DNA from 3 places in the Streptomyces sp. NPDC002044 genome. Region 1 is predicted to be linked to each of the others. Evidence: riboswitches for the same ligand, from Rfam matches in the RefSeq annotation. Region 1 holds a riboswitch; each other region holds the start of a gene.
What was found. A riboswitch is a leader RNA that binds a small molecule or an ion and turns the genes downstream of it on or off. The one in region 1 is predicted to bind cyclic di-AMP.

Region 1 (2,250 bases):
AGGTCCGGTGCGAGCGCCTTGGCCCGCGGGACCTGCTCGGCCACGATCTGGTCGAGGAGCCGGCCGCGCACGGCCAGGTTCGCGTATCGGAAGTCGTGCTCGTCGCGTCGATCGGCCAGGAGCACGGCGAGCCGGTCCGCCCAGCCGAGAAATGATCCCCCCGGTCCCGGGTCCCCCACACCCTCGGTGAAGCTGTCCCCGATCGCCGCGTACGAGCCGATGGTCTTGAGTGTCGTCGTCGTCGCTGCCACGAAACAGCATCCTTCACCGCGGCGGGCAACCTACGCCAACGTAAGCAGGGGTTGACGGACCGTGATCTATACCACCCGGAGGACGAGGAATAAGTACGCGTCAGGCCGGGACCCCTCTCGGGCCCCGGCCTGACGCGCGTGTCACTCCCGCGGCGGATGCCGTCAGACGGTGGCGCCCTTCGAGCGGAGGTAGGCCAGCGGGTTGATGTCCGAGCCGTAGGACGGGCCCGTGCGGATCTCGAAGTGGAGGTGCGGGCCGGAGGAGTTGCCGGTGGAGCCGGAGAGGCCGATGCGCTGGCCGGCGCTCACGCTCTGGCCGGCCGAGACGGACAGCGAGGAGAGGTGGCCGTACTGGGAGTACTTGCCGTCCGCGTGCCGGATGACGACCTCGTTGCCGTACGAGCCGCCCCAGCCGGCGGAGACGACGGTGCCCGCGCCGACGGCCTTGACGGTGGTGCCGGAGCTCGCGATGAAGTCGACTCCGGTGTGGTAGCCGGAGGACCACATGGCGCCGCTCGCCTTGTACTGGGTGGAGACCCCGCCGCCGACGGGGGCCACGAAGCCGGCGCCGGAGGGGGCCGTCGCGCCGGTGGAGGTCTCGGCGCCGCGCGCCTTCTGCTTCGCCTTGGGCTGCGCCTTCGCGGCGGGGGCGTCCTGCTCCCCGGCGGCGGCCTTGCCGGAGACCGGGGCCTCGGCCGGCTTCTGCTTCTTCTGAACCGGCTTCTCCGCCGGAGCCGGAGCCGGGGCGGAGGCGGTCGGGGCCGACGCGCCCTTCGCGCCGAGCGTCAGCTTCAGGCCCGGGTGGATCAGCGAGGGGTCGGTACCGACGGCCTCGCGGTTGTCGGCGTACAGCTGCTCCCAGCCGCCGGTCAGGTCCCGCTCCGCGGCGATCTTGGAGAGGTAGTCGCCGGACACGACCGTGTACACGGCCGGAGCGGCGGCCGGGGCCGCCGCGGGGGTGGCCGGGGCGGCGGGAGCCGCCTGCAGCGCGACCGGCAGCTGCGGGGCGACGGCGGGCGCCGTCACCGGAGCGGCGGCCGGGGCTCCGGCCGCCTGGGCGCCGGCGGCGCCCAGCAGCGGCAGCGCGAGGGCCGCACCGCCGGTGCCCGCGACGGCGAAACCGCGGGAGATGGAAAGGGACTTGGGACGGCGGTGCTTACCCTTTGCGGGCATGGCGGTTTCCTCTCCGTCGCCTGCGAGGTGAGCTGTCGGGTTCGGACTGGAGATGTCCGGCCGCACACGTAGGGGCACATGTACGGCTTCACCCCGAGCCGTCCCGATATGAAGACTCGGGACGGCGGCTTACCTGGTTCCCCCGCTCCTGCCGCGCGTGAATAGTCGGGTGCGGTTTTCCGGGTGGCGGCAGGATTCGGCGGTCCGCCCGGATCGATCGCGAAGGTAATCGAGTCCGGCCGCAAGGAACAAGCCGCGAATTACCTGACGGAATCACAGAGATGAGGGATCGACGGAAGTCCCGTCACCCTGCGTCCATTCCCGGCTGCCAACAACCGGTCTGGCTGGGCCATTGGGCCTCCGCGATCAGGCACGCACCGTCACCGTATGATCTGGCTCACGGGGAGGCGCCCGATCTCGCCTCCGGATATGGCAAGTTGGTGTCAAGTAGTGTAATTCGGACACCCCACGACGACGCGGAGGAGTTCACGTGACCCAGCAGATACCCCCGGCCCCGGCCGGGGCGCGGCAGCCGGAGCCGGAGCTGACCGGAGTGCGGAACTTCCGCGACGTGGGCGGCTTGCCGACTTCGGACGGACGGAGGGTCAGGCCGGGACGACTCTTCCGAAGCGGACATCTCGCACATGCCACCGAAACCGACGCAGAGTTCCTGATCTCACTGGGTCTCCACACCGTCTTCGACTTCCGCAACGACGCCGACCACGCCCTGGAAGGGCCGGACGTGGAACTCCCCGGAGTCCGGAACGTCAACCTCCCGCTCTCGGATCCGGCGGACGGCCGGGAGTTCTGGAAGATGGTCCGGGAC
Region 2 (2,250 bases), on a different contig from region 1:
CTCCGACTCCAGGGTCCGCAGCGCCTCGCGGACCGGGACGCGCGAGACCCCGTACCGGCGGGCCAGGACCTCTTCGGTCAGTCTGCTGCCCGGCTCGAAGACCCCGGAGACGATGTCGTCGCGAATTGCCGTGCATACCGCGTGCGCAGGAATACGCAAGACCGAACCTCCGCCTATTTCCGACTGCCGTGCCAGAGTGTGCTGCGACTCTATTGCAACACACGATAATTTCCGAGAGCGGCCGGAAAAGCGAAACATTCGCAAAAGACCCCGGCTCGCGATGCGAGCCGGGGTCTTCGGCGAAGCGGGTGCAGCGGGGGCCGTACGGGTCAGAGGCTGACGCCGTGCGAGCGCAGGTACGAGACCGGGTCGATGTCCGAGCCGTAGTCGGCGCCGGTGCGGGCCTCGAAGTGCAGGTGCGGGCCGCTGGAGTTGCCGGTGGAGCCCGACAGGCCGATCTGCTGGCCCGGGGTGACCTGCTGGCCGACGGAGACGTTCAGCGAGTTCATGTGCCCGTACTGGGTGAACGTGCCGTCGTTGTGCTTGATGACGACGTTGTTGCCGTAGGCACCGCCCCAGCCGGCCTCCACGACGGTGCCGGCGCCCACGGCGTGGACCGAGGTGCCTTCGCTCGCGCGGAAGTCGATGCCGGTGTGGCTGCCGGAGGACCACATGCCGCCACCGGCGTGGTAGTGGGTGCTGATGCCGCCGCTGACGGGCGCGACGAAGGTGTTGAGGCGCTTGCGCTCCGCCTCGCGGGCCGCGCGCTCGGCCGCGTCCCGCTCCGCCTTCGCCTTCGCCTCGGCGATGCGCTTGGCCTCGGAGGCGCGCTGCTTGGCGTCGGCTTCGGCCTGGGCCTTGGCGGCGGCGTGCTCGGCGGCGCGCTGCTGCGACTCGGCCTGGTCCTCGATGTCACCCGCGAGGTCGTCGCCCACGACGACCGCGTTGTACCCGGCGTCGGGGACGGAGTGCTCGGTGCTGTTGTCCGCGGCGAAGGCCGGGCCGGCGAGGGAACCGACGACGCCAGTGGTGGCGAGGGCGGCGATACCGGCGTAGCCGGCGGTCTTGCGGCTCAGACGGCTGGAACCGCGGTGCTTGCCGGAGCCGGCGGTACGACTGCCAAACGCCATGAAGAGGTTGTTCCTTTCCTTCCCTCTCGCCTACCGGGTTAGCTGACGGGTTCGGAGCAGGAAGGTCTCCTACGGGCTTCCTCTTGCGAGGCGGCCCGATTCACCCCAGGGACTGATGTGGGTCCCCGGCTCCCCAGGCTCGCGCCTGACGGGGACTCGGCGATCGCTGTCCGGTGCCGCGGGTGCGGCGGGCACAACTGACGAACAGCACGGCTGACGCTAGGCGGATCATCAGCCGATCACCAAACACACGAGCTGTTTTGTTGCGTACGCCACACCGCATACGAGCAACCTCACCACTAAACAGACAAAAGGGGCTCTGGCGGCCAAGCCGCCAGAGCCCCTTGATCCGAGCGTCAGTTGGTGACGACGGTGACCTCGCCGATCCCGAGCGCCCGCACCGGCTCCTCGATCTGCGAAGCGTCGCCCACCAGCACCGTGACCAGCCGGTTCGCCGGGAACGCGCTCACGACGGCCGAAGTGGCCTCCACGGTGCCGGTCTCGGCGAGCCGCGCGTACAACTGCGCCTGGTAGTCGTCCGGCAGCTCCTGCTCGACCTGGTCGGCGAGGGTGCCGGCCACCGAGGCGGCCGTCTCGAACTTCAGCGGGGCCACGCCCACCAAGTTCTGCACCGCCACGTCCCGTTCGGCGTCGGTCAGACCGCCCTCCGCGAGGGTGCGCAGCACCTTCCAGAGGTCCTCGAGCGCCGGACCGGTGTTCGGGGTGTCCACCGAGCCGCTGATGGCCAGCATCGAGGCGCCCTTGCCGTCGGCGGTGGAACGCAGCACCTGCCCGAAGGCGCGCACGCCGTAGGTGTACCCCTTCTCCTCGCGCAGCACCTTGTCCAGGCGGGAGGTGAGGGTGCCGCCCAGGCAGTACGTGCCGAGCACCTGGGGCGCCCAGACGCGGTCGTGGCGGTCCGGCCCGATGCGGCCGATCAGCAGCTGCGTCTGGACCGCGCCGGGCCGGTCCACGATGACCACGCGGCCGGTGTCGTCGGCGGTCACCGGCGGTACGGGCCGGGGCGCGGCGGAGTTGCCCGTCCAGATGCCCAGGGTGTCGGCCAGGACGGCGTCCAGGTCGATCCCGGTCAGGTCGCCGACGACCACCGCGGTGGCCG
Region 3 (2,250 bases), on a different contig from region 1:
CCCGGCCGACCCGACGGCCCCCGTGACCCCCGGCGGCCCGGGCACGACCCCCGCGGACCCGACCGCCCCGGTGGCCCCGACGGCCCCCGTGGACCCCCTGGACCCCACCGCGCCGGCCGACCCGACGGCCCCGGCCGGCCCGGGCGCGCCCACGACCCCGGCCCCCGGCGCTTCCACCGGCCCGACGCCGCAGACGACCCCGGGCGCCTCCACCGACCCGTCGGTCCCGCCCGCCCTCCCGGCGGAGGGGAGCGGCAAGCACCGCGGAACGCCCGCCTTCGAGGCTCCCGGAGCGTCTGACGCCGCGTCGGACCCCTCGTACACCGTGAAGTCGGGCGACAGCCTGACCGCCATCGCGGACGCCAACGGACTCAAGGGCGGCTGGAACGCGCTCTACGCCGCCAACGAGCAGGTCATCGGCGGGGACGCCGACCTGATCAAGCCCGGCCAGAACCTGGATCTAAGCGCGAAATAGGGGTACTTCGGGCACCCTTTAAAGGATTGATTGTCCGTTTTCTGTAAGTGAGACATGTGTCTCTTCCGGTCAACTGGCGTGTCCCGCCCCGGAGCTCGCGCAAACCCCGTCCTCACCTGCGCAAACGCTTCCGGGGAGGGCGCAAGTAGGGGCGTTTCTCCCCGATGCGGCGCGTTGAACATCGGGGAGGGAGCCGTCTACCTTCTGAATCGCCCGCCACCGCGGGCTCCTTCGACCGCATCGCCGAATCCTGCCGGCGGACGGGGGGAACAGTCGTCGCGCAAGCGCCGAAGGCAGGAGCGGGGGAACCAAGGTAGGCGCCGGGAGCGGCCGTTGAGAGACGGTCACGCCACCGGCTAGGGGTTAAGACGTGCGCTAGGTCGCACGGCCGGGCAACTCACTCGCCCGAACCCGACAGCTCACCTCGTAGGCGTCGGTGAGGAGAAACTCCATGCTGCTTTCCGGCAAGGGCAAGCACCGCCGCGGTTCCAAGGCTGTCCGCCTCGTCACGCTCGCCGGTGTCGCCGGTGTGGCCGTGGCCGCCCCTCTGATGGCCGCCGGCACCGCCAGCGCCGCCACCGCGTCCGAGTGGGACAAGGTCGCGCAGTGCGAGGCCGGTGGCAACTGGGCCATCAACACGGGCAACGGCTACTACGGCGGCCTGCAGTTCTCGTCCTCCACGTGGGCCGCGTTCGGTGGCAAGACGTACGCCGCCCAGGCCAACCAGGCCACGAAGTCGCAGCAGATAGCCATCGCGGAGAAGGTCCTCAAGGGCCAGGGCAAGGGTGCCTGGCCGTCCTGCGGCGTGGGCCTGTCGAACTCCTCCTCCACCGGTGGCGGCTCGACGGAGACCCCGAAGCAGACCAAGAAGACCGAAACCAAGAAGACCGAAACCAAGAAGACCGAAACCAAGAAGACCGCGCCGAAGGTGGAGACCAAGCGCGCCCAGGCCCCGACGACGCGCTCCGAGCGCTCCGAGGCCCCGGCTCCGGCCGCCAAGCCGAAGGCCCAGGCCCCGAAGACCGGAAACGGCTCGTACGAGGTCAAGTCCGGCGACACGCTGGGCACCATCGCCGAGGCCAACGACGTCCAGGGCGGCTGGGAGAAGGTCTTCGAGCTCAACAAGGACATCGTCTCGGACGCCGACCTGATCTTCCCGGGCCAGAAGCTCAAGCTCAGCTGATCCAGCTGACCCCGCGGCACCCGCCGCAGGAGCCCCCGCGCTTCGCCCGCCGCACCACGCAGGGTCCCCATCGCCCGGCGCGCATCCCCCCGCGCGCCGGGCGGTGGTGTGTGCGGCCGCAGGCGTGCCGATCGAGAGTCCTATGTCCTGGAACGGGAGTATTCGGGCCCTTTTTCGTCCCAGGACCCGGGCGGTCGTCCGGCCGAATGCCCCGAGCCGGTTAGGCTCTAGGCGGCAAGGCCATCCCACGGCCTGACACGCCACCGCACACCCAGCGTCACATCCCAGAAGGAGATGCTCGTGCCGTCCATCGACGTCGTCGTAGCCCGGGAAATCCTGGACTCCCGAGGCAACCCCACGGTCGAGGTCGAGGTGGGCCTCGACGATGGCAGCACCGGCCGTGCTGCCGTCCCGTCCGGCGCCTCCACCGGTGCATTCGAGGCCATCGAGCTTCGTGACGGTGACCCCAACCGTTACTTCGGCAAGGGTGTCGAGAAGGCCGTCCTCGCCGTCATCGAGCAGATCGGCCCGGAGCTCGTCGGCTACGACGCCACCGAGCAGCGGCTGATCGACCAGGCCATGTTCGACCTGG

Region 2: it holds a riboswitch for cyclic di-AMP, as region 1 does, so the genes downstream of both, ABT106_RS29995 (M23 family metallopeptidase) here and ABT106_RS20015 (LysM peptidoglycan-binding domain-containing M23 family metallopeptidase) in region 1, are expected to answer to the same signal.
Region 3: it holds a riboswitch for cyclic di-AMP, as region 1 does, so the genes downstream of both, ABT106_RS28340 (transglycosylase family protein) here and ABT106_RS20015 (LysM peptidoglycan-binding domain-containing M23 family metallopeptidase) in region 1, are expected to answer to the same signal.

What each region holds. Positions count from the first base shown of each region.
Region 1 is NZ_JBEOXU010000079.1:1,911-4,160, forward strand. Features, by position in the region: gene ABT106_RS20010 (SGNH/GDSL hydrolase family protein) at 1-251, opposite strand, end outside; gene ABT106_RS20015 (LysM peptidoglycan-binding domain-containing M23 family metallopeptidase) at 414-1,424, opposite strand; cyclic di-AMP (ydaO/yuaA leader) riboswitch at 1,427-1,602, opposite strand; gene ABT106_RS20020 (tyrosine-protein phosphatase) at 1,915-2,250, shown strand, end outside.
Region 2 is NZ_JBEOXU010000219.1:708-2,957, forward strand. Features, by position in the region: gene ABT106_RS29990 (GntR family transcriptional regulator) at 1-159, opposite strand, end outside; gene ABT106_RS29995 (M23 family metallopeptidase) at 330-1,130, opposite strand; cyclic di-AMP (ydaO/yuaA leader) riboswitch at 1,143-1,302, opposite strand; gene ABT106_RS30000 (M16 family metallopeptidase) at 1,487-2,250, opposite strand, start outside.
Region 3 is NZ_JBEOXU010000177.1:7,564-9,813, reverse strand. Features, by position in the region: gene ABT106_RS28345 (LysM peptidoglycan-binding domain-containing protein) at 1-475, shown strand, start outside; cyclic di-AMP (ydaO/yuaA leader) riboswitch at 751-923, shown strand; gene ABT106_RS28340 (transglycosylase family protein) at 927-1,658, shown strand; gene eno (phosphopyruvate hydratase) at 1,953-2,250, shown strand, end outside.